Regions from separate parts of the Paenibacillus sp. FSL H8-0261 genome, predicted to be linked through region 1. Evidence: riboswitches for the same ligand, from Rfam matches in the RefSeq annotation. Region 1 holds a riboswitch; each other region holds the start of a gene.

What was found. A riboswitch is a leader RNA that binds a small molecule or an ion and turns the genes downstream of it on or off. The one in region 1 is predicted to bind cyclic di-AMP.
Region 2: another riboswitch for cyclic di-AMP. It lies ahead of MHI27_RS02645 (hypothetical protein); the one in region 1 lies ahead of MHI27_RS26285 (alpha/beta fold hydrolase).
Region 3: another riboswitch for cyclic di-AMP. It lies ahead of MHI27_RS16595 (APC family permease); the one in region 1 lies ahead of MHI27_RS26285 (alpha/beta fold hydrolase).

What each region holds. Positions count from the first base shown of each region.
Region 1 covers NZ_CP150297.1:5,921,170-5,929,031, forward strand. Annotated here, with positions in the region: gene selD (selenide, water dikinase SelD) at 1-546, opposite strand, end outside; gene MHI27_RS26285 (alpha/beta fold hydrolase) at 703-1,512, opposite strand; cyclic di-AMP (ydaO/yuaA leader) riboswitch at 1,619-1,803, opposite strand; gene MHI27_RS26290 (hypothetical protein) at 2,025-2,198, opposite strand; gene MHI27_RS26295 (Nif3-like dinuclear metal center hexameric protein) at 2,283-3,077, opposite strand; gene MHI27_RS26300 (endo-1,4-beta-xylanase) at 3,189-4,208, opposite strand; gene MHI27_RS26305 (glycoside hydrolase family 43 protein) at 4,237-5,769, opposite strand; gene MHI27_RS26310 (carbohydrate ABC transporter permease) at 5,817-6,719, opposite strand; gene MHI27_RS26315 (sugar ABC transporter permease) at 6,779-7,747, opposite strand; gene MHI27_RS26320 (sugar ABC transporter substrate-binding protein) at 7,832-7,862, opposite strand, start outside.
Region 2 covers NZ_CP150297.1:587,886-595,747, reverse strand. Annotated here, with positions in the region: gene MHI27_RS02650 (hypothetical protein) at 2-418, opposite strand; cyclic di-AMP (ydaO/yuaA leader) riboswitch at 609-798, opposite strand; cyclic di-AMP (ydaO/yuaA leader) riboswitch at 1,220-1,385, shown strand; gene MHI27_RS02645 (hypothetical protein) at 1,519-2,010, shown strand; gene MHI27_RS02640 (hypothetical protein) at 2,027-2,536, shown strand; gene MHI27_RS02635 (hypothetical protein) at 2,576-3,028, shown strand; gene MHI27_RS02630 (hypothetical protein) at 3,179-3,370, opposite strand; gene MHI27_RS02625 (ABC transporter permease) at 3,407-4,696, opposite strand; gene MHI27_RS02620 (ABC transporter ATP-binding protein) at 4,689-5,591, opposite strand; gene MHI27_RS02615 (ATP-binding cassette domain-containing protein) at 5,596-6,525, opposite strand; gene MHI27_RS02610 (GntR family transcriptional regulator) at 6,545-6,940, opposite strand; gene MHI27_RS02605 (hypothetical protein) at 7,000-7,728, opposite strand.
Region 3 covers NZ_CP150297.1:3,751,544-3,759,405, reverse strand. Annotated here, with positions in the region: gene MHI27_RS16605 (thioredoxin domain-containing protein) at 1-214, shown strand, start outside; gene MHI27_RS16600 (disulfide oxidoreductase) at 211-675, shown strand; cyclic di-AMP (ydaO/yuaA leader) riboswitch at 873-1,031, shown strand; gene MHI27_RS16595 (APC family permease) at 1,155-2,972, shown strand; gene MHI27_RS16590 (ABC transporter substrate-binding protein) at 3,175-4,182, shown strand; gene MHI27_RS16585 (FecCD family ABC transporter permease) at 4,404-5,459, shown strand; gene MHI27_RS16580 (FecCD family ABC transporter permease) at 5,459-6,493, shown strand; gene MHI27_RS16575 (ABC transporter ATP-binding protein) at 6,569-7,369, shown strand; gene murB (UDP-N-acetylmuramate dehydrogenase) at 7,521-7,862, shown strand, end outside.

The DNA.
Region 1 (7,862 bases):
ACCGATAGGTTTAGTCAAAATCAGCTTATCTCCTGCCTGCGCACCTGCATTCGTTCTTACTTTGTCCGGATGCACAAGGCCCGTAACGGCCAATCCAAATTTAGGCTCTTTATCGTCGATGGAATGTCCGCCCACAAGCGTTGCTCCTGCTTCCTGCACTTTATCTGCTGCACCGCGCAAAATGTCACCGAGAATGCTTTTGTCCAGAACAGAAATAGGGAAGGCCACAATATTAAGCACCGTAAGCGGCTTACCGCCCATAGCATAAATATCACTTAACGCATTAGCTGCTGCAATTTGCCCAAAGGAATAAGGGTCGTCCACGATCGGCGTGAAAAAATCAACAGTTTGCACTAACGCCAGATCATCACTTAATCGATATACCCCAGCGTCATCACTGGTATCAAGACCCACAAGTAGATCCGGATTAGGAACGGTTGGTGGTAGACTGCGAATAACCTGCATGAGATCGGCGGGACCGATTTTGCAGCCGCAGCCCCCTTTTGAAGATAATGAGGTCAATTTTATGGTTTCGGCTTGAGACATCATGACTCAGCTCCTTTAGATAGTTAGTATCGAATAACTTTAATCTTACATCAGTAGACAGCATTGTACAAAATACAGACATACAGAAGAACGCCCCGTAGCCAGTACATACTCCCCGGCTATGGGACGCCCCTCATTTCTCACTTACCACTAAGTTCAACTAATCTGCTGAGTTTCCTGCTGTTTCTCCAAAAACCGCTGAAGTATAGCATTAAATTTCTCCGGCTGACACAGATTACTAGGATCTAATGCGTTAGGGATGATCACTAACTGAGCATGTGGCAGCTGAGACACCATATCCTTCATACAATTAACTCCAAATTCACTAAAGTCACCTACAATACATAAGGCGGGACGCTTAAAAGACTTTAAGCATCTAGTGTAATCCACATGGCTCGTAGCCAGCCTTTGCCGATACAATTCCCGTGGACGTTTATCGAGAAGTCCTCTTCTAATCTCGTTATAAGCCAGATTCCAGCGTTCCCGGTACATCATACGAATCGAAGGCAGTACAAGCTCACTTGGAGCGTAATACATTAACCAGCTACAATAAGCAGCCATAAGCTGGATTTTACCGATTATCGTTGACGCCTGACTTCTACAAAAGCTATCCGCGACAACAATCGCTTTTACTCGTTCTGGATATTGTTTCGCAATATGCTGAACGACGAGCCCCCCATAGGCACTCCCAACAAAAACAGCCTCACGAATACCCAAATCATTTAATAGCATAATTATATCTAGACATTGGGTTTCAATAATCTCGTTTGGGGCCTGCAGTAATTCACCTGATTTGCCATTCCCCCGTAAATCACACAGAATCACTTTATATTTATCAGAAAAATACTCCAATTGTGGCTTGAACATACTATGTGTTAATCCATGTCCATGGATAAACACAACCGGAGCCCCTGTTCCATTGATTTCGTAATAGAGCGAAGTTCCATTCAGTTTAGCAATAGGCAAAGTTAACACCTCTTTCATAGATAGGTTCTACAACTATATCTGCTTTTTAACGCAGCAAAAAACCACAGAGGGATTCTCTGTGGCTATTCATCATCAAATACGCCATTCATCCTCTCTCCATACGCTTACGAGGTTAGCTGTCGGATTCGGGCAGTGAGAGTTGCCCTACCTGCATGGATGCATTTATGCACCTGGAACAGGATTCACCCCATAACTAGTACCGATTGTTACACTGGTTCCCAGTTGTTGGTTCCCCCGCTTTCCTTAACGGAAATTAAGCGGACTTCTTATGTAATTGTCAGTTATGTGATGAATCATACTCCGTGTAAGGTTTCTTGTAAAGTTGAGCCGTGGGCAAAATAATGTTGAAAGCCATGCTTTTCATTTCATATTGAGCATACACTTCGTTTTCTCTTTCTTTTGCTCTTGTTTACTCAATATATCTAAAAAAAGCCGAGCGGCCATCAGAGATCAATCCCTGAACCACTCGGCTTCGTTATACAATCATATGGCTACAACAGATCGGCGTTTTTCAATGCATGCTCCCAGCTCGGAAAAAAGAACAGCGCACTTCTCATAAGATCAGGATCGCTTTGCTTCACTTGTTTTTTGCTGATCGAGCTTCCATCGGTTTGAAGCTTTTTGATACGACTTAACACTTCATCAGCCTCCAAAGGAATTTCCATTGAAACACTCCTTTCTCAGTGACCTGGTTTCCAATCATTTTCTCCATAATATGCAAATTTATTCTTCATTTCGGTTTATACGAATTAAACCAGCTGATAGACCGGTTGTTCAGCAATAAAATAAGTGGGAATCATTGGGTATTTCTGTGCCAGAACTTCAGCTAAATATTTCATTCCTGGAGCTTCACTTTCCGCATGACCTAACATAATCAGCGCTTTTGATCTGCCTTGGTGGACAGCATCCCTCACATATTCTGGAGTTTCCCATTCGGGGCCCTCGCCAGCAATAATTAAATCAAGATTATGCTGATTAAAAAGAGGAATAGCCATCGTCCCACCTCCTCTGTAACCTACTAATATCCCCACTTGTCTGCATGTCTGGGATAGGTCTCCGGCAGCACGTACATAGGAGATGCCTAGCTTTCTTTTTATATACAGAGCCGCTTCACTTACCGTCATAGCTGGAATCGATAGGATTGTAGCAGTGGATTGCTGCTCAACCACATAGGCTGACCATTCAAGCTCTCGTAGCAAGCCCACCATGATTCCATCCGGTTGATGCCGATGCCAATAATCATGATAACGAAAAATAGCCAGTTCAGAACGCTCAATCAAACTCCGTTTCGCGCGAGACACAGGGTCAGCCTCTAACCACTTGCTCGTCTCATGATGACTGTAAAACACACCTTCATGTGTGATCAACAAATTGGCGTTCATAGCAACCGCTCGTTCCACAACATATTGCGTAGCGCAAAATGCCGTAACCATACCTGTAATCACCATTTCCGGATTCCCCGGCTTAAGAGTATCCACAGTCCCATCTATCTGTTCCATGGCTCCTATTAAATCTTCCAGAATCGTTCTAATTGTCACGCTCACTTTAATCCGCCCTTTGAGATCCATACTACTAATCTATCAACTTATAAATAACCCGCCCTTAATCGATAAAAGGACGGGTTCACAGTTCATTATTTGAGCAGCTTGCCCACTCTATGATTTCGTGGCAGAGGTGATAATTCGATGGAAAGCTGGCTTCGGCTTATGCCCTTCATCGAATAGGAACGGCCAGTTCTTCCGCCCACGAACAGGGAAATCATCCAGCCAGGTATAGTCATCCGCTGCTCCCCAGAACGTGACCGAACTAATCACGTCCCGGTATTCTCTCAGCAGTGCGAACATCGCTTCATATCGATCTGCTTGAAGCTCGAGCAGCTCAGCAGGTACTGCCTTTAAGTCCATCCGTTTGTCATCGAAACGGAACATGGATACATCCAGCTCTGTCAGTTGGAGCTGAAGTCCTAAGGATGCATATTTTTCGATCGCTGTACGAATATCATCCAGACTAGGATCGTATAAATTCCAGTGTGCCTGCAATCCGACGCCATGGATCGGCACGCCTTGTTCCAATAGCGACTTCACCAGTTTATAGATTTTGTCACGCTTTAATGGATGGGATTCGTTATAGTCATTGTAGAACAACAAAGCCTTTGGATCGGCTTCATGCGCGAATTCAAACGCTTTGGCGATAAAGTCCGGGCCAACAATGTCGAGCAACTTCGACTGGCGAAGAAGTTCTTCTCCCTCATCAGCGATTACCTCGTTTACAACATCCCAAGCATAAATTTCTTCCTTATAACGTCCTACAACGGTCTGAATATGTGATTTAACTCGTGCAAGCAGAATCTCTTTGCTTACAGGTCCTCCGCCCTTATCCTCAAACAGCCAGTCCGTTGTCTGGTTGTGCCAAATCAAGGTATGTCCGCGCATCGCCATATGATGTTCCCTGGCGAAGGCAACCAGCTGGTCTGCTGCCCTAAAGTTATAAGTGTCCTCAAGTGGATGCAGACTTTCAAATTTCATCTCGTTCTCAGCGGTAATACTGTTGAAATGATAAGCAAGCAAATGCTCCTGTGATTGGATAGTTAATGGGTTGACGGCTGCGCCAATCTTGAAATCCTCTGCGAACACTGTCTTTAGTGCAGGCTCTGTAAAATCACTAGCTTGTCTCAACAAGTTCCCTCCTAACAAACGCTATTCATTATGACCGATAATCGAACCAATCAAAGTGGGCAGGTACCTCAGCTACTTTACCATGACCTGTCGCATATAAACCGATAAGAACACCTGTAAATCCATTTCCTTTTACGGCCTGTGGGGATAATGGGTATGCTGCCGCTGTAGATAGCTTATTCCATTCCTGCCCATCCAAGGAGAACAATAAGGTGTATTCGGTAAGCTCCGCCTGTATTTTCAGATAAATTCGCTCAGCTGTAATTGGTACTTCTGCTTCTACACGGGTTATTCCATCAATAGTTAATTGTGCTGCAATGACTCTGTGGCCATCTTTTTGCACCAAGCCAACCTCATAATGTGCATGCTCATCCAATCTAGCACAAAGTCCAGCCTCTTCACCGTCCACGGTAGGGTTAAAGTCCAGTAATGTACTCCATTCTGCTGAAGTATGCTGCTGTCTTCTTCCTATAAAGGCCACCTGTCCTATATCACTGAGACCCTTAGATTGACCCCGAAGAGATAACCATCCCGGGCGTTCATTTAGAGACCAGCTTGCCTCAGCGGGATTACGAAGAAAGGTCATTGCGAACGGTAATACATCGTCTTCAAAGTCATACCTTCCGCTTAGCGCAGGCTTTGGTGATTGACCCGTTACACGCGGAACCTTCATATCCACTCCTACGATATCTTCGTTATTATCAATCATCGGCCATCCGTCTTCATTCCACGTTACAGGGGCAAGAAAGGTCTCTCTTCCTAGCACTGTATACTTGGAATCTACTAGACGTACTCCAAGGAATACGGCCCACCAATCCCCGTTACGATCTTCGATCAGATCAGCATGTCCTAGATACTGAATGGGACTATCAGTCCCGCGATGGGTCAATATCGGTTGCTCTAATCTTTCAAAAGGACCGTAAGGGGAGGAAGAACGACCGATAATTTCTCGGTGTTCCTTTGCCGTGCCGCCTGAAGCAGACATGATATAATACATTCCGTTAATTTTGTACAAATGTGGTCCTTCCGTCCAAGGTCCACCATCCCCAGTCCAGATGACAACAGGTTCTGTTAATGCTGCTCCTGTAGCAATGTCTATCTCATATTGAATAGCGTGGGAATCATAATCTGCTCCCTGCTGGGTGGTTACATATACCTTTCCATCCTCATCAAACATTAGGGAAGGGTCAATTCCTCCATAAGGAATACTAATCGGGTCTGACCACGGACCCGCTGGGTCCGTAGCCGTAACATAGAAATTCCCCTTCCCGTGTATTTCGGTCGTTATCATGTAAAACGTTCCTTCATGATACCGGATGGTTGGAGCAAATATACCTCCAGAGCTTTTGCTCTTACGTGTATCTAGCTGACTTACACGATCTAATACATGACCAATTTGTGTCCAGTGAATCAAGTCCTGGCTGTGAAAGATAGGCACCCCAGGAAAATATTCAAAGGAGCTACACACCAAGTAGAAATCATCCCCTGCTCGAGTGATGCTAGGATCTGGATAAAAACCTGGAAGTATTGGGTTCGTGTATGTGATTGGAGATGGAGTCATAATTCAACAAACAACCTTCCTATTATTTAATAGTGGGTGCAAGCTACTTATTCCTTCACGCTTCCTACGTTCATTCCAACTACAAAGTACTTTTGCATGAATGGATAGACTAGCAGAATCGGAACCGAAGCAACGATAGTAACGGCTGCACGAATGGACTTTGGAGTTACCATTGACCCCGCTGACTCCGCAGTTACCCCTGCCCCGTTAGCTACACTTGCGCTACTGTTCGCATTCATACTAGATTGTATTAGTTTCATTAATTCATACTGCAATGTACTCAAGTGCTGGCGGGAAGAGGTGTAGATAAAAGCATCAAACCATGAGTTCCATGCACCTACCGCGACAAAAAGGGCAATGGTAGCAAGAACAGGTTTACATAAAGGGAAGACTACTTTCATGAAAATCTTAAATTCCCCGGCACCGTCGATTCTCGCGGATTCCATAAGACTTTCATGTATGCTACCAATATAAGTACGGATGACGATCATATTAAATGCACTTATCATAGTCGGTATTACATATACCCAAAATGTATTAAGCATATGAAGATCCTTAATTAGGAAATAGTTTGGAATCAGACCCGCATTAAAATACATGGTTAGGACGAAAACAAAGGTAATCTGCTTGCGGAAAACATATTCTTTCCGGCTTAAAGTATAAGCAAGCATTGTGGTTAAAAATAGATTCAGGATCGTAGATATCACTGTTCGTGCTACCGAAATCCAAAAAGCAGGAATAATTGTACCAGAGGCAAAAACAGCTTTGTAGTTCTGTATAGTCCACTCCCTAGGCAATAGATAAATGCCGCCGCGGATGGTATCATTCCCCTCATTTAAGGAAACTGCTATAGTATTCAAGAATGGATACAAGGTAACAATGACTAGACATATCATAAAGATAGTATTGAAGGTACCGAACACTACTGGTTCGATCCCTATAATTCTCATACGTTTTCTACTATTACTTTTTGGAGATTTCTGAGGTATTAATTGAGTTTTTTCCATGATTATAACAGCCTCTCTTCCCCTAGCCGCTTCGACGTCCAGTTAGCTAAAAGCAGTAACGTTACACTTACGACTGTTTTAAATATGCCTCCCGCAGTGGCTAAGGAGTAATTCCCTTGCCCAATCCCGTATTTCAATACAAATATATCAATCGTATCCGACCAGTCTACAGTAAGCCCGTTCCCTAACAAGTACGGAACCTCAAATCCGACATCCAATACATGTCCTATGGACATTATCATCAGGATTACAATGGTTGGTTTAATTCCCGGCAATGTTACATTGAACATTTTTTTGTACCGGTTAGCCCCATCAATCTCAGCAGCCTCATATAAAGCTGGATCTATAGAAGCCATAGCAGCCAAGTAGATGATTGTACTCCATCCAACCTCTTTCCAGACGGTTGAAGCACCCACAATACCCCAGAAATACTTCCCTTCACTCAACCAAAGGATTGGTGAATCGATAAGATGTAATTTCATGAGCACGATGTTGATAATCCCGTCGTTAACCGAGAGGGAGACACCTACAATCCCTGTTACAATAATCCAGGAAAGAAAGTGAGGTAGGTAGGATATGGTCTGCACGGTTCTTTTCCAAAATACATTTTTGATTTCATTAAGAAGTAAGGCCAATGTTATCGCGGTTATAAATCCTAGAAAGAAATTAATTAATCCCATAGCCAGTGTGTTTCGTAGTACCCTTAAAAAGGTATCATCCGTAAATAGAAACTTGAAGTGTTTCAAGCCGACCCATGTCTGTTCGCCAAATGCCTTAGCTGGTTTATAATCCTGAAAAGCCATTGTCCATCCCCAAACAGGTACGTACGCAAATAGTACAATATACAGCAGCAATGGAACTGACATCCAAATCAGCTGTTTCTGATTCTTAATCAAGGTCATAGTAATCGGTTGCTTCTTTTTTCTTTTAGGATGCCGGTTAACTTTTTTTCCCGTTAAAATCTCATCCATATATTTTCTCCCCACATCATCCATATATTTCAGAAAGTGGTTGGCTAATAAGCCACCACTTTCTGATTTTTAAGCAAGCTCTAACTATTTAACACTCCAAGTATCAAATCTCCAT
Region 2 (7,862 bases), 1.6 Mb from region 1:
TTTATCCTTGATGAGGTGATTTATCGATTAGAAAATCAGCATCACCACTATGAGAATAGATTACATAACTTGCACCAAGTCTTTTATAGACCAATCTAGGATTTATTGAGCTTGTGATTACAAAAATCGGCTGTGTCGTCCAGGTGCGGCACATCTGAATGTAGCGGCAGCATAACGTAAAGCTGCTCTCGAACAGATATACCCGTCCTACCGGGAACGGCGGGCGAAACCAAGTATTCTGATGGCGGGTATCAACTAGAACGACTTGTTCAATCCCCATCTCTTCGAGTAGGGCCTTCTCAGGCAAGTTGTTGGTCAATCCGGCCATCTTAATGCCTCTGAATTTTAGAAGCTTAATAAAATGTTCGCCTGCCTTCGTTGGCGCACATACCAGTACATATTCATTCTGATCTGTCATCTCTTATTCTCCTCAAATGCTTTGCTTGTAAGATCAGAGCTTGATCACCCTGATCTTGAAAGAAAAGCTACCGCTAATGATGAATATAACGACCTCTTCGTGAGGTTTTCCATAAATGCTTTGCTTAAAAAAGCACAGCAAAAAGCCACAAAGGATTCTCCTCTGTGGCTCGCTAGCGGTCACATTGCACTCATCCTCTCTCCATACGCTTACGAGGTTAGCTGTCGGATTCGGGCGGTGAGAGTCGCCCTACCTGTATAGATGCGAGCTCACTCGCATCTTCTACAGGATTCACCCCATAACCGGCTTCCGACTCTCACATCGTCTGCCGATTGTTGGTTCCCCCGCTTTCCTTATCGGAAATTAAGCGGATCAAATATTCGATTGTTGTTGAAACAGGAGTAATCATACCCTTATGCAGGAAGAATTGTAAAACCTGATTGATGCCAAAATAATGCAAATTAAAAACTATTTTCGCGTTGGATAGCGCTTACTTGATATCCAATCTCTCTATATCTCTTGTTTACTCGAGTTTTAATCCATTAGCGAAAAGCGGGCATACCATGTGATTTTATTCACCACAAATGTAGAAATCTCAAAAAATCGCCTTTAGTAGGTAAGAAAACAAGAAGTCGAGATTAAGCGAGGAAGAAGCCCGATAACTCGCAATAAATACCTATTTGGTTCCCTTTTCCGTCGTAGTAGGCAGGATTTGGTTTAAATTGCGCTCAAAAGAACACTTTCTGTTTTTACAGAAACACCTTGAAAAGAGTATGATTCGGGTTGAATCTATTTCACGAAATACATTCAACGCTGAGTTCCTGCATTTGCAGGGAACGGGGGAACCATCAGGCCACATGGCCTACTTGGGGTGAATCCGAAGGAGACTGTTCAAGTCTCACATAGGTAGGGCGACTCTCACCGTCCGAATCCGACAGCTAACCTCGTAAGCGTAAAGAGAGAGACCCTTGATCCGCCACGCTTTGGCACAGGTGTGTGTATACCTGTATTCCAAAACCGCAGCAGAGGTCCTCCTCTTGCTGCGGTTTTTGCGTTACCTGAATCTATAGGGTGATAGCATGCTGGACGGGGTGAAAGGAATGAAACACTATTATTGGGGAACTCAGCAAGGGCTACTTGAGCCGATAAGTCTAAATTATGTTTGCTTTGGAGCGTTGTGGTTCGAAGAGGATCATCACAGAACTATTGTCGGCTATGCTTTTGGTCAGAAGCAGATTGAATCACTTCGCCATTTCAGCAGCCCATCTACCTGTGAATACTGTATGGACCGAACAATTATATACGAAATATATAAAAATATCCGAGAAAAGCAACAGCTGCAGGATTGGTCAGCACACCAACGTTTTCCGTGGCTCACCGCCTTTAAGGAACCGTGGAAAGATGTTGCTGTCGGTTGGTACGTAATGAGATCCCGCAACACCTTCCCCTTACATTTATCCGTTATACGCAAACAGAAATTCGGACTATGGCTGGAGCATGCCGCAGTCTGTGAGAATGAAGCTGAAATGCTCGCCTGTATAGAGAAGGCTAATGACATTCACCATGTAGATCTTAAGCTTTTGGAAACCTAAGGAGGAGAAAACTGTCATGGACCAGCGAAGACTATCTCGCATAGAAGTATTCGTCTTTGATTCACCTGAGCCTATTCATTATGGAATGGAGGCTGATCAAGGCAGCCGTTATGGCATCCTGAAACTTACCTGTAAAGGAGGTAGCAGCTGGGGGGCATGTCTTATCTCTGCCAATACCAAAACTTTCGATCTTATTAAATGGAGTTCTTTTCTCAGAATGATATACCATTGCCGGCTAGAGGAAGCGATAGATAAAGTACGTACCCATGGTTCAGAGTGGGATCAGACTCAGTTTGAGCTAGTACAAGGTGCTTTACAGGATTTAAAAGCCAAGCTGCAGGGTAAATCCTTGGCAGGGCACATTGAACAAGGTCGTCTGTACAGAGCTGTCGCTGGTGGGAGAGATTCCAAAGGAGGGCGGCTATATTATAAACCATCCAGTGTTGCGCTTCAAAAACATAGTTATCCAGAACCTGATACCGCCGAGCTTATCAACAAATCCATTTCTTACTTTTCTATATTATAGGTTCATCCCATAAACAATTCTGAAAGGATCGTGTTTATCATGCCTGACCCCTTACCTGCCGAATCCCCCCGTAGAACTATATTTGCAGAGTGTGTTCAGAAGTGTACGAATGATATCTATATGCTCAGTTCCATGTTGTTACAACAATCAGCAGAAGCTGAGGAGGTTACTATCCGTACTTTTAAAGAGCTTCATAAAATATTCCGTCAAAAAAGCTTCGACAGCCAGCTATTCTCTATCGAAGCTTACCGCTCTTGTATCCGACAATGCGCCGATTATTACGCACGCCGGTCTCTTCTGTCTGCCAAGGCGTTGCCTTGGGAGGAACAGCTTATAAAAACGATGTGGTATGGCCTAAAGCTATCTTTACCTCAAATAAGCATCATCCTGCAAAAGAGTGTTCCTGTACTAAAAGCGCAGCTTAGGCGTGTGCGGGAGCAACTGACTGCTCCAGAGGATTTGCTGCCTAGTAGTAATCTATCCGTTGTCTAATCCCTCAAAAGGAAACGACATTTGAGTGTACGGAGGATATATTGGACTCAGGAGCCCTGGAGTCCGCAACTATCTTCCAAATAACTTTTACGATACGTACACAAAAAAGAAAAAAGCCACGGCATCTGCCGCGGCTTCCTTTCCCTACTATTACGCTTTGCTCTTACGCGCCTTACCGTACATCCACAATCCCGCAATCATCCCTACCATGGCAATCCCAGTCAATACACCCTGAGTGAAATCCATAACAGCGGATCCATCTGAATGGAGCATTCTACTAACCGTAGCCAGAGATACCGAACTCATTAAAAGCATCATATTGTATTGTTCACTTTTAGTCATGATTACCACTCCTTAAAAGTTTATATATGAAGCCACTTAGATCTTGTAAGCCTTCATCGCTTTTCTGATCTCTTTAATACTTGGACGTTTGCCGTACATCAATACGCCTGTGCGATAGATCTTGGCAGCCAACCATCCAAAGATGAACGTGGTAACAAGCAGGATGGCTAATGATACAATAACTTGCCAGATCGCTACTTCACCAACACCAATTCGGAGCAGCATGGTCAATGGAGAGGTGAACGGTACATAACTCGCTACCTTAACCAGCAGAGTATCCGCATTGGAGATACTGAACAGTGGAACATAGAATGCTACGAAGCCTAACATCATAATCGGCATAACCGCTTGGCCAAGATCCTCTGTACGGCTGACAATCGAACCTACAGCTGCATACATCAAGGCATAGAGGAAATAACCTAGTACATAAAGAACAATTCCATAAAGCAACAAGTTAATATTAAGCTGGCCTAAATCCAGGTCTAAATCTTTCAAAATCGTTGCATTATGCGGAAGCTTAAGATTGACAACTACCGCTGCGATAATGACGCCAATTTGTAATAATCCTACTAAGAAGACACCGATAACTTTACCAAACATTTGCGCTAAAGGTGAGGCACTTGTAATCAGAATTTCCATGATCCGTGAGCTCTTCTCTGAAGTAATCTCAGCTGCGATCATATTACCGGTCATCATGATAGACATGAAGAACAGCATAAGCATGGCGTATACAATGACGTAATTAATAGGTGGAGTGGATTCCTGCGACGCATCCTTATCTCCCGCAGTCCCATCAGGGTTGAGCTGCTGAGTAGCTATCTGTACCGGTGTTGACATAGCAGCAATCTGCTCCTGCGTCAGCTTGTCGCCAACGATGAACTGGGTGTTGGCCTGCTGAAGGGCATTTTGGAGATAGATTTGCACATCGCCCTTCAATTCACCATTTTCACTATGATAAGTAACGGGTGGAAGTCCTTCGCCAGTAGGTTCTGCAAAAGTAACGTACCCCTCTACAGTCCCTTCATCTAAAGCTTTCTTTAGCTCCGCATCATCGGCAGAAGTATATTGCACAACTTTTGCCTGCGGCATTCCTTCAGGTGAAGTATATGCCTTCAACAACTCTGCAGCCTGATTTCCCTCTTCCGCGATCACAGCAATTTGAGTCTCTGCGTTTGTTTTAGAATCACCCTTAAACTGATCGATGATGTACGGAAGATTCATCCCAATGCTGAGCAGCAACACTAGAATTAATGTAGTAATCATGAATGATTTCGTTCTTACTTTATTTTTAAAGGTAAAGCCAATAATTGTCCCCATCTTATTCATGAGATTCACCCACCGCTCTGATAAAGATTTGATTTAATGTTGGTTCCTTAATTTCAAAATGCTCCACTTCACCCTGTGCCATCGCCTGCTGTAGGATACGTTGTGCTGCGCCGATCTCACTGATTGACAACAGATAACCTCGCTCCTGTCGCTGTACTGCTGTTACACCTGCAATTGATTCTAGACCGGTCACTTCGTTATCCGTACGCAACAATACTTGTTCACGAGGATACCCACTCTTAATCGTACGAATATCGCCCTGCACGACAGTATTGGAACGATCCAAAATCGTAATATTACGGCAAAGCTCTTCAACATGCTCCATCCGGTGAGTAGAGAATAAGATACTCGTTCCCTGATCACGCAATTCTTTTACCGTATCTTTCAGTAGTTCCACGTTAACAGGGTCCAAGCCACTGAAGGCTTCATCAAGGATGAGAATTTGCGGCTTATGAACAACTGCGGCGATAAAGCCCATTTTCTGCTGATTCCCTTTGGAGAGCTCTTCAATCTTCTTATTGTAGTAATCCGGAACCTCAAACCGATCGAGCCAGTAGCGAAGGCTCTTATCTGCATCACTAGCCGACATCCCGCGCAGACGTGCCAAGTAGACGATTTGATCGCTTACCTTTACCTTTGGATATAATCCTCTTTCTTCGGGTAGATAGCCCATGGTTTGCTGAAGTTCACTGTTATACGGCTTTCCATTATACAAAATATTCCCGCCATCAGGGTAAATTAGGCCAAGCACCATGCGCATTGTGGTTGTTTTCCCTGCACCATTTGCCCCCAGTAATCCGTAAATTTCCCCCTTGCCTACCGTTAGGTTAATTCCGTTTACAGCGGTTTTTTCTCCATATTGCTTCATTACACTTTCCAGCTTTAAGGCTTCCATTTCTCTAGTCCCCTCTCTTGTGATCAATCAGGATAGGACGGTGTCCCTGTGTCCATAAACCCAATATTTCGTCCAATTCTAAACTGCGACTCTTGATAACCTTTACGCCCAAGTCCTGAATGCGTTTCTCGTTCTTAGAAAATTGTTCTATGATAAAAGAAGCTACACCCGGTGTATCCATGGTAAAGTTTATACCTCCCGGTAATTCCGCTGATAACTCAGCAAGCTCCTCTTCACCTGCAACCTGTACCCATACCTCGGTCCAAGTACCGAATAAACTGTCTTTCTCGGCCATACCCAGCAGTTCACCTCTATGCATAAGCACGATATAATCTGCCAACCGCCGCACCTCTTCCACAATGTGTGTGGAGATGATGATCGTAGCGTTGTTCTCATCCATATATTTAAGAAGCGTCTCTATCATAATCTTCCAGGCAAAGGGATCAAGACCTGATGAAGGTTCATCCAATAGCAGCAGACTTGGGCGTGACGCAAGTGCTGCGGCAATTTCGAATTTCCGACGCTCACCCTTAGACATCTTAGAAAGCCTCATATGATATGGAACCTCAAAGCGATCCATTAGATCCTGAAAATACGACTCATCCCAGTTCGGATACCAATGCTGTCGAAATTGAGCGGCCTCTTCTGCATTCCAGTGGTTCTCCTCAGTAATCGACGTCTCAGGAACATAGGCAATGTTCTGCCGCAGCTCCAGAGGCAACCCGCTAACATACTTGTTCTCAAACCAATATATCTCACCTTCCTCTGGATTGGTCAGCTGCATCAGGAGATTCAGTAGCGTGCTTTTGCCAGATCCATTCTGACCTACCAGGGCTGTAATATATCCTTTTGGCAGATTCATGGTCAGCGGTCCTATCGTCTTGTTTCGCCGCTGTTTAAGTACATTCCGCAATTCTATAGCCATCTGTACCATATGAATATGCGCCCCCCTTTCATTCCTTTGCTCTATACTTGCGTTCTACAATCTCCATAAAAATCTGCTCAAGTTCATCCTTGCTGCAATGTACCGATCGGCCGATATCCACAGCACTTTCAAGTGCTTTGCCTACCGTGTCTCGTTTGTATTCTTCCATTGCTCCGTCGCCTATGTGGGATACAAAGGTACCTGTTCCTTGTCTCGTTCGCAGCAAACCTTCGTTCTCCAGATCCTGATATACGCGCCGCACTGTAATTACACTGCATTTCAGATCTCCTGCGAACTCACGAATCGAGGGCAGTAGCGTACCTTCTGTAATGACTCCGCTAATGATTAAGGATCTAAGCTGAGTCTCTATCTGATGATAGAGGGGCTCTGCACTATTTTCGTTGATTTGTACCGGTATCCACATTATTACACCTCGCCTTCCACTCTAGCGTGCTAGAGCGCAGTCCTTGCCATTCCGATTTTTTATACGAGATTGCGACTCTTCAGTCGATGTATAGTCCATTTAGAGAATAACTGCACAGATATTGTCCCCAGCAGAAGTGACCCCCACATGATCGGAGATAACAGCCCCCACTCCTTGGAATAGGAGATACTGTATAAAAACAAATTGCCTCCCCCAAGTGTAACTAGGAATGATATTCCCCACGATAACACTACGATAAGCAATGTTAGCCATAGATAAGCTTTGCCGCTAAAAAGATACTCAATAAAAATATATAGACCTGAGACCATGAATCCGAAGCCGAGCCATGTAATGGCAAAAGCTATATACGAGGGAACCGCCAGCTCTGTCCGGAAATTTTCCCCTAACAAGTAAACAATACCGAAGAATAACGTACCATTTAGAATAAAGGAGCCTACCCCCTGAAGTTTTCTCCGCGATAGTATTACTGCAGCTGGAATCGGTAAGGTTCTTAAGTAAACCAACATTTTTGTGTAAGAGTCTTCACTCCAATATTTCATGGAACGGCGAGAGAATGTTAATCCCAATAAGGGTATAAAGGAGAGAAATAAGAAATCCGTTATCATCGTCCGATCCTGCTCACCTAGTACGTCATTTGCTACCAGGCTAGTCATTCCACCAAGATAACACATAAAAATAACTGTTATTACGAGGGTCCCTAATATCTTTAATTTGTCTCCGCGAAAATCAGAGCGCAACATAAACCATGAATCTTTTAATGTTCTCATTAAAACTAACCTCGCTTTACAATGTCTTCAGCGTCTAGCAGAAGCAGGTGTTCATATCCCTGTGCTTACTGTATATATCTATATACACAGTATATGACCTTAATTTACCATTGTCAATCCTGTAAATGGAAAAC
Region 3 (7,862 bases), 2.2 Mb from region 1:
GAAGTTAGCTATCGATTACGAACTGCTTCGTAAAGATATTAAGGATCGTACGTATGCAGATGAGCTGAATAAGGGTATGCAGTTAGCTAGTGAAGCTGGGGTGACGACTACACCATCCCTTTATATCAATGGAGTAATGACTGCGGATCCATTTAACATTGAAGCGATTTCAACTGAGATTAACGACGCCGCAAAAGCTGTGGAGGCAAAGTGACAAAGTTCCTATCTTTTTGCAAGCGTAACTGCCTGTATCTGGCCTGGTTCGTCTCTTTAGTTGCTGTTGCTGGTAGCTTGTATCTGAGCGAAGTATTGAAATATGAACCTTGTAAGCTTTGCTGGTTCCAGCGAATTTTTATGTATCCTCAGTTATTCCTCTTGGGAATTGCAACCTTTCGAGGGGATAAAAGGATTATCCCATATGTACTTCCACTAAGCTTGATTGGTGGCAGTATCTCGATCTATCATTATGCGGAGCAGAAGATTCCTGCGTTAAGTAAAGTGCTTCCTTGTACAATTGGTGTTCCTTGTAATAAGGATTACTTGAACTTTTTTGGATTCATTACGATTCCTTTCCTTGCATTAATCGCTTTTGCTTTAATTAGCATTTTACTTTGGTACGGACGCAAGGAAGAAGAAGTGATGGAGTTAGATACAGAGGAAAGTTTAGGATTTTGATTTTTTAATTTTAAATGATCCGAAAAAATGTGAAAAGTGATTAAAAACACGATCCAGAGGGATAATTGAAGAGAATGAAAGAGAGCATCCAATAAGACGCTGTATTTGCGCTTACTGGATGTTTTTTCATTCTTTTTTCATTTTTTTCAACGCTTTACTGTATACACTTTGTAGACTAATATTAGACCTTGTGAGAAGTTGAATATGCGCTGAATTTTCTTAGGAAAAACGGGGGAACCAAACTTGGCATATGTGCCAATGGGGTGAATCGGAATGGGTCGATTAGACTTATACCGTAGGGCTAAACCACAGCCCGAATCCGCCAGCTAACCTCGTAAGCAAAGGTGGGATAATGACCATGCATAGCATGCGGATCATTTCCGTATGCTATTTTTAGTGTCTGCATTTATGAAATCCACCAATGAAAACAGCGCGCGGAAATTCCGTTTCAGCTCCCAAAGAAAGGAACTGTATCCACCATGGTAAGCAAGGTAAAACGACTATTGATCGGGCGTCCGATGAAGTCGAACGAACTCGATCATGAAAAGTTATCCAAGGTTAAAGCACTGGCTGTCCTGTCTTCTGATGCGCTCTCGTCTGTAGCCTACGGAACGGAACAAATTTTGATTGTACTGGTGGCTGCGGGGTTTACTGCCATCTGGTATTCCCTGCCAATTGCATTAGCCGTATTGGGCCTGCTGGCCATCCTGATTTTATCCTATCGGCAGACGATTTACGCTTATCCTCAGGGAGGCGGAGCTTACATCGTTGCCAAGAGTAATCTTGGTGTTCCGACGGGGCTCTTAGCAGGAGGGTCTTTGTTAGTGGATTACATTCTGACCGTAGCTGTTAGTGCGTCGGCAGGGACGGATGCGATCACATCGGCTTTTCCAAGTCTTCATAATCACACCGTTCTTATTGCAGTATCAGTTATTATTTTACTTACTTTGATTAATCTTCGCGGAGTTACAGAATCAGCTTCATTCATCGCAATCCCAGTGTATTTGTTTGTAGTGTCGATTGTAGTGTTGATTATCTCCGGTATTATTAAATATGCAGCAGGTGGCGTACATGCGAATGTCCCTGAAATTGGCTCTGCTGTTTCTAATGTTAGTTTGTTTCTACTATTAAAAGCCTTCAGTTCTGGCTGTTCGGCACTTACGGGTGTAGAGGCTGTATCTAATGCCATTCCAAACTTTAAAGCACCAGCTGAAAAGAACGCAGCCAAGACCTTAATGGTTATGGGGGTTATACTTGGATTTATGTTTACAGGTATCACACTACTGGCGTATTGGTACGGCATAGTGCCTGATGAAAAGGCAACGGTTGTTTCACAGATCGCTGAATCGACCTTTGGCCGCGGAACCTTATATTTTTTCATTCAAGGTATCACAGCAGTAATTTTGTTCTTGGCAGCTAATACAGCTTACTCAGCGTTCCCGCTGCTCGCATTTATGTTTGCAAAAGATAAATATATGCCACATGCTTTTATGGTTCGTGGAGACCGTCTAGGTTTCTCTAATGGTATTATTTTTCTAGGTGTTCTGTCTGCTGTGCTTGTAGCTGCATTCCACGGAAATACAGAAAGCTTGATTCCACTTTATGCGGTTGGTGTATTCATTCCTTTCACATTGTCACAGCTAGGAATGATGGTTCATTGGTTTAAAACAAAACCAGCGGGATGGAAAAAAAGATTTGTTGTAAATACCATCGGTATGCTGACTACATTGACGATTACGCTTATTTTTATCATCACTAAATTCTCAAGCGTATGGATGGCTTTCATTTTCTTACCTGCTGTAATGTTCGTGTTCCACCGGATTCACAAGCACTATTTGAACACTGCAGATCAGCTTCGTATATGCCCGAGTACAGATAAACCTTTGATTAAAGGCAGTACGGTTGTTGTTCCTGTTGCGGGTGTAACACGTGCTGTACTACATTCCATCAGCTATGCCAAGTCTCTAACGGATAATGTTGTAGCCGTGTATGTTGGCTTTGATGAAGAGGACATTCAAAAAATGGAGCAACGGTGGGAGGAATGGAATCCGGGTGTACGCCTGATTGTACTTCGTTCCAGATATCGCAGTATTATTCGTCCGTTAGTGAAATTTATTGATACAGTGGAGTGGAAGACCGCAGCGACGGATCATATCACGATTCTGATTCCACAGTTTATAACTAAGCATTGGTGGCAAGCTGTACTTCATAATCAGACCAGCTTTTTAATCCGTTCGTATCTAATGAATTCAAAAGATGTTGTAGTTGCGACTGTCCCATATCATTTGAATAAATAATGGATCATTAAGGAGAGGCTATATCCGGAACGTTCGGAATATAGCCTTTTTTTGTATTTTTAAGAAGGAAATTATTGCAAATACACAAAATTTAAAATTTATATGTTGACATAGAGAATGAGAATCAATATCATTTAAAAGTGAGACTGAGGTAGTCAACACCTTTGAATAACATAGGATGTACACACTAGGAGGGTATTTAATGTTTTTGTTTAACAGAAAAAGATTTGGAAGCATGAAATTAACGATGATCGGATTAATGGTGATGATGCTATTCTTATCCGCTTGCGGTAATAATAATCCCGGTAACGCTTCAAACGCAGGAACAGACCAAGCGACGGCACCTACTGCTGAAGCTACAGAAGCTCCTGCAGCTCCTAAGACGTTAACGGATGCAATGGGACATGAAGTAACGATTCCAGCTAATCCACAACGTGTATTGGGTTCTTATTTGGAGGATGCTTTGGTGACTCTAGGTGTGACTCCAGTAGCGCAATGGTCCGTGACTAATGGTATTCAAGATTATCTGTCCACTGAATTGAAGGAAGTTCCTACGATCAGCTACGATCTTCCGCTCGAGGCAGTAACCAGCTTCGCTCCGGATCTTATCCTCATCCCATCGGAGTCATCTGTACAGAATGGTATCTATGACCAACTGAATAAGATTGCACCGACTTATGTGATTGGGGATAAGCTAAATCAAGATTGGCGTAAATCGCTACTCAAGATTGGTGAAATTCTGAACAAGACCCCTGAAGCAGAGAAAGCCATTAAAGATTATGAAGACAAGGCGGCTGCAGCGAAAGAAAAGCTTAAAGGAGCTATTGGAGATGAGTCCGTGGCGATTTTATGGTTGGTACAAAAGAACTTCTATATTGTAGACGAAACCCGCAGCAGTGGTGCTGTATTATATACAGACCTTGGTGTAAAGCTGCCTAACTTAGTAACAGAAATTCCTGTTGGTACAAGAGCTACTTGGAATCCAATTTCGCTAGAGAAGCTTTCTGAGCTGACAGCAGATCATATTATCCTTGTAAATAGTGATAAGACTGAGGGTTCGGAGATTCTGGACAGTGCAATTTGGGAAGGAATCCCGGCTGTAAAAGCTGGTAATGTACATGAAATGAGCTCAACAAGCAGTTGGCTATACAGTGGTGCTAACGCTGGTGGCAAAATTATTGACGATGTGTTAAAAAGTTTTGTGAAATAAAGAGTCGTAATTCACCATGAATGAGACTGATCATTTGGGTGAGGAAGGGCGTGCAGATCAAGTATCTTAGGATACTTAGATCTGCACCATTTTTTTATAAACCGTTCCTGTATTACTGAAAAATAACTCCTACAATTGTACAACCTAATTTTTTTTGCGATAATGAGAATGATTGTTGTTATCATATAGACCATTGTAACTATCGATTAAGGAGACGACTCATGGTTTCACCCTCAGATTTCGCACATCGTAATAAAAATGATACACAAAAAGCTCTACATACCCGACCGGCAGCTGCAATGGGTATTCTAGTGTTTGGACTCGCTGCCATTGCTTTTGGACTGGCACTTTCGGTCTCAGTGGGTGCGGCAGATATCAGGCTAGCTACGGTATGGGAAGCAATATTTCATTTCAATCCAGATGTACAAAAACATCAGGTGATAAGAGAACTGCGATTTCCACGCGCGATAGCAGGTGCTTTGGTCGGTGCTTGCTTCGCTGTAGCAGGGGCAATCATGCAGGGGATGACAAGGAACCCTCTTGCGGATTCAGGTCTGTTAGGCTTGAATGCGGGAGCAGGTGTAGCGCTGGCCATAGTTTTTGCTTTTGCACCTTCGATCTCATTCACTTCACTTATGTTGTTTTGTTTTATAGGTGCTGCTATAGCGTCTTTTATCGTATTTGGAATCGGGTCGCTATCTTTTAATGGCCTTACCCCTTTACGTTTGACGCTGGCAGGTTCCGCGGTTAGTGCACTACTGGTTGCTGTTAGTCAGGGCATAGCTATTCTTTTTAACTTATCCCAGGATATAGCCTTCTGGTTGGCTGGCGGAATGGGTGGGGCAAGCTGGACTCAGATCAAGATTATTTTCCCTTGGGTGTTCGTGGCATTAATCGCAGCGATGATGTTAGCGCGGTCTGTCACCTTGCTCAGCTTAGGAAGAGAAGTTGCAGTTGGTCTGGGGCAGCGGACAAGATTAGTACAGTTGGCATGTATGATTGTTGTAGTAGTTCTTGCCGGAAGTGCAGTCTCAATGGTTGGACCGATTGCTTTTATAGGACTAATTATTCCACATGTAACACGTTATTTCGTCGGAGTGGATTATCGCTGGATCATTCCTTGTTCGGCAGTTCTTGGGAGCGTATTGATCATCTTTGCGGATATCGCCGCTAGAATGATAAATGCCCCTTATGAGACGCCGCTAGGCGCATTAATTGCCATCATCGGTGTACCTTTCTTTATTTACTTAGCGAGTAAGCGGAAGGGGGAGCTGTAATGCACAGAACAACCCTTTCTCCCAATGATAATGAACGCCGTACACGTGCTATTACAGTGTTATCGCTCCTTGCCATATTGATCGTTGTTGTTTTTATTGTCAGTATGAATACAGGATTTATGCGTCTATCCCCACGGGAGGTATTACATACACTGCTGGGTGATGGAACTCATCAGCAAAAGCTTATTTTATTTGATTTCAGATTACCTCGCATCGTAATTTCATTGTTGGTTGGAGCGGGCTTTGCAGTGTCAGGCTGTATTTTACAAAGTCTCGCAAGAAATGCACTTGCCGAACCGGCTACGCTGGGCATAAGTGCGGGTGCTGGTTTTGCGGTAATCATTTTTATCTCGTTTTTTCCGGCTACAACAGCAGCTCCGGTATTTGTCTTGCCGCTCTTAGCGCTTGGAGGGGCTAGCTTAACCGCCGCTTTAATCTATATTCTTGCTTATAGAAAAGCAGATGGTCTATCTCCAACAAGGTTGATCCTTATCGGGATTGCAGTCGCTGCCGGAATTAACGCTTGCCAGCTGGTGTTGGCACTTCGGCTTGATCCTAATAATTATCAGTTTGTAGCGACTTGGATCGCCGGGAAAATATGGGGTGGCGATTGGAGATTCGTCCTTGCTCTGCTACCTTGGATAGCGATTCTGTTACCGTTCGCCTTCTATAAAGCCCGTATTCTTAATGTATTGAATCTAGGGGACCATACTTCAGTAGGACTTGGAATGCGAGTGGAGAACGAGCGTATTCTCCTTCTAGTGACAGCAGTTGCGCTTGCCGGCTCCTGCGTTGCTGTAAGTGGAGGAATTGGCTTTGTCGGCCTAATTGCACCACATCTTGCCCGCAAGCTTGTGGGACCCCGTCATCAGGTATTATTGCCCGCTAGTGCGTTGACAGGGGCGCTTCTTATGATTACTGCTGATACTATCGGCAGATGGGTGTTACAGCCTGCAGAAGTTCCAACAGGCATCGTGGTTGCGATCATTGGTGCACCTTACTTTTTATATTTACTCGCCAAATCGAAAGCATAATGCGTACGAAGCGAGTTTTACTATGTAGTTCATTCTAGGAGCATCGCTCCATAAAACTTTTAAGGAGTTGTTAACATGTCAGAACGTTTGAACACAGAAGAGTTAAGTATTGGGTATGCAGAGGCTACAATTGTTAAAGGGTTGAACTTAACTATCCCTACGGGAAAAATAACCGCACTAGTGGGCGCTAACGGTTCTGGAAAATCTACAATTCTTAAAACAATGGCCCGGATCATGAAGCCTAAGAGCGGCAGCGTAATGCTGGACGGCAAATCGATCCATAACTTTTCAACGAAAGAGGTAGCTCGTCAGCTTGCGATCTTACCGCAAAACCCAACGGCTCCAGACGGACTAACGGTCTCTGAACTTGTCAGCTATGGCCGTTTCCCGCATCAAAAAGGATTTGGCACAATGACAGCAGAGGATCGCAGCATTATCTCCAACGCAATCACTGTTACAGGTATGGAGCCTTTCCATGACCGTCCGATTGACCGCTTATCTGGAGGACAACGTCAGCGCGCTTGGATCGCTATGGCATTGGCGCAAGAAACTGACATTCTATTCCTGGACGAACCAACAACATTTCTAGATATGGCTCACCAGCTTGAAGTTCTACAGCTTCTGCAAAAGCTGAATGAGGAAGAAGGCCGTACCATTATCATGGTCGTGCATGATTTGAATCATGCTACTCGTTATGCACAGCATATGGTAGCTATTAAATCCGGTACTGTGGTTAGTGAAGGCTCACCTACTGAAGTTATGACACCAGATGTACTGCGGGAAGTGTTTGGAATTGAGGCAGATATTGTTCCAGATCCACGCACCGGTGTGCCGCTGTGCCTTCCTTACGAGCTTGCTGCATACAAAGCTGTGTAATCATAATTGAAAATCATACAACGAACAGGCTCCCGTCATTGACAAGGGAGCCTGTTCGTTGTTACAGTTGTGGTTGCCTACAAATCCATGATACCACTACTAAAAATAGATCAAGGACCATCATTTATACATGGTTAAAGGAGCATGAAACATGAATATTGACAAAATTCAAAATGACCTAGAGCAGCTAATGACTGCAGGGATTGTGAAGAGTCATGAGAACTTAAAAGATCACGTGTATACCAAAATGGGCGGTAAAGCTGATATTTTGGCAGCACCAGCTACTTATGAGGAAATTCAAAAGATCGTTACATATGCGGAACAGAATGGGATAAACCTTACGGTGCTTGGGAACGGCTCCAATGTGATTATCCGTGATGGAGGTGTGCGTGGAATAGTTCTGCAAACGGCAGGACTAACGGATGTGGGGATTCGAGACAATCTCTTATATGCGGAGTGTGGCGCTAAGATTATTGATGTTTCCAGATATGCG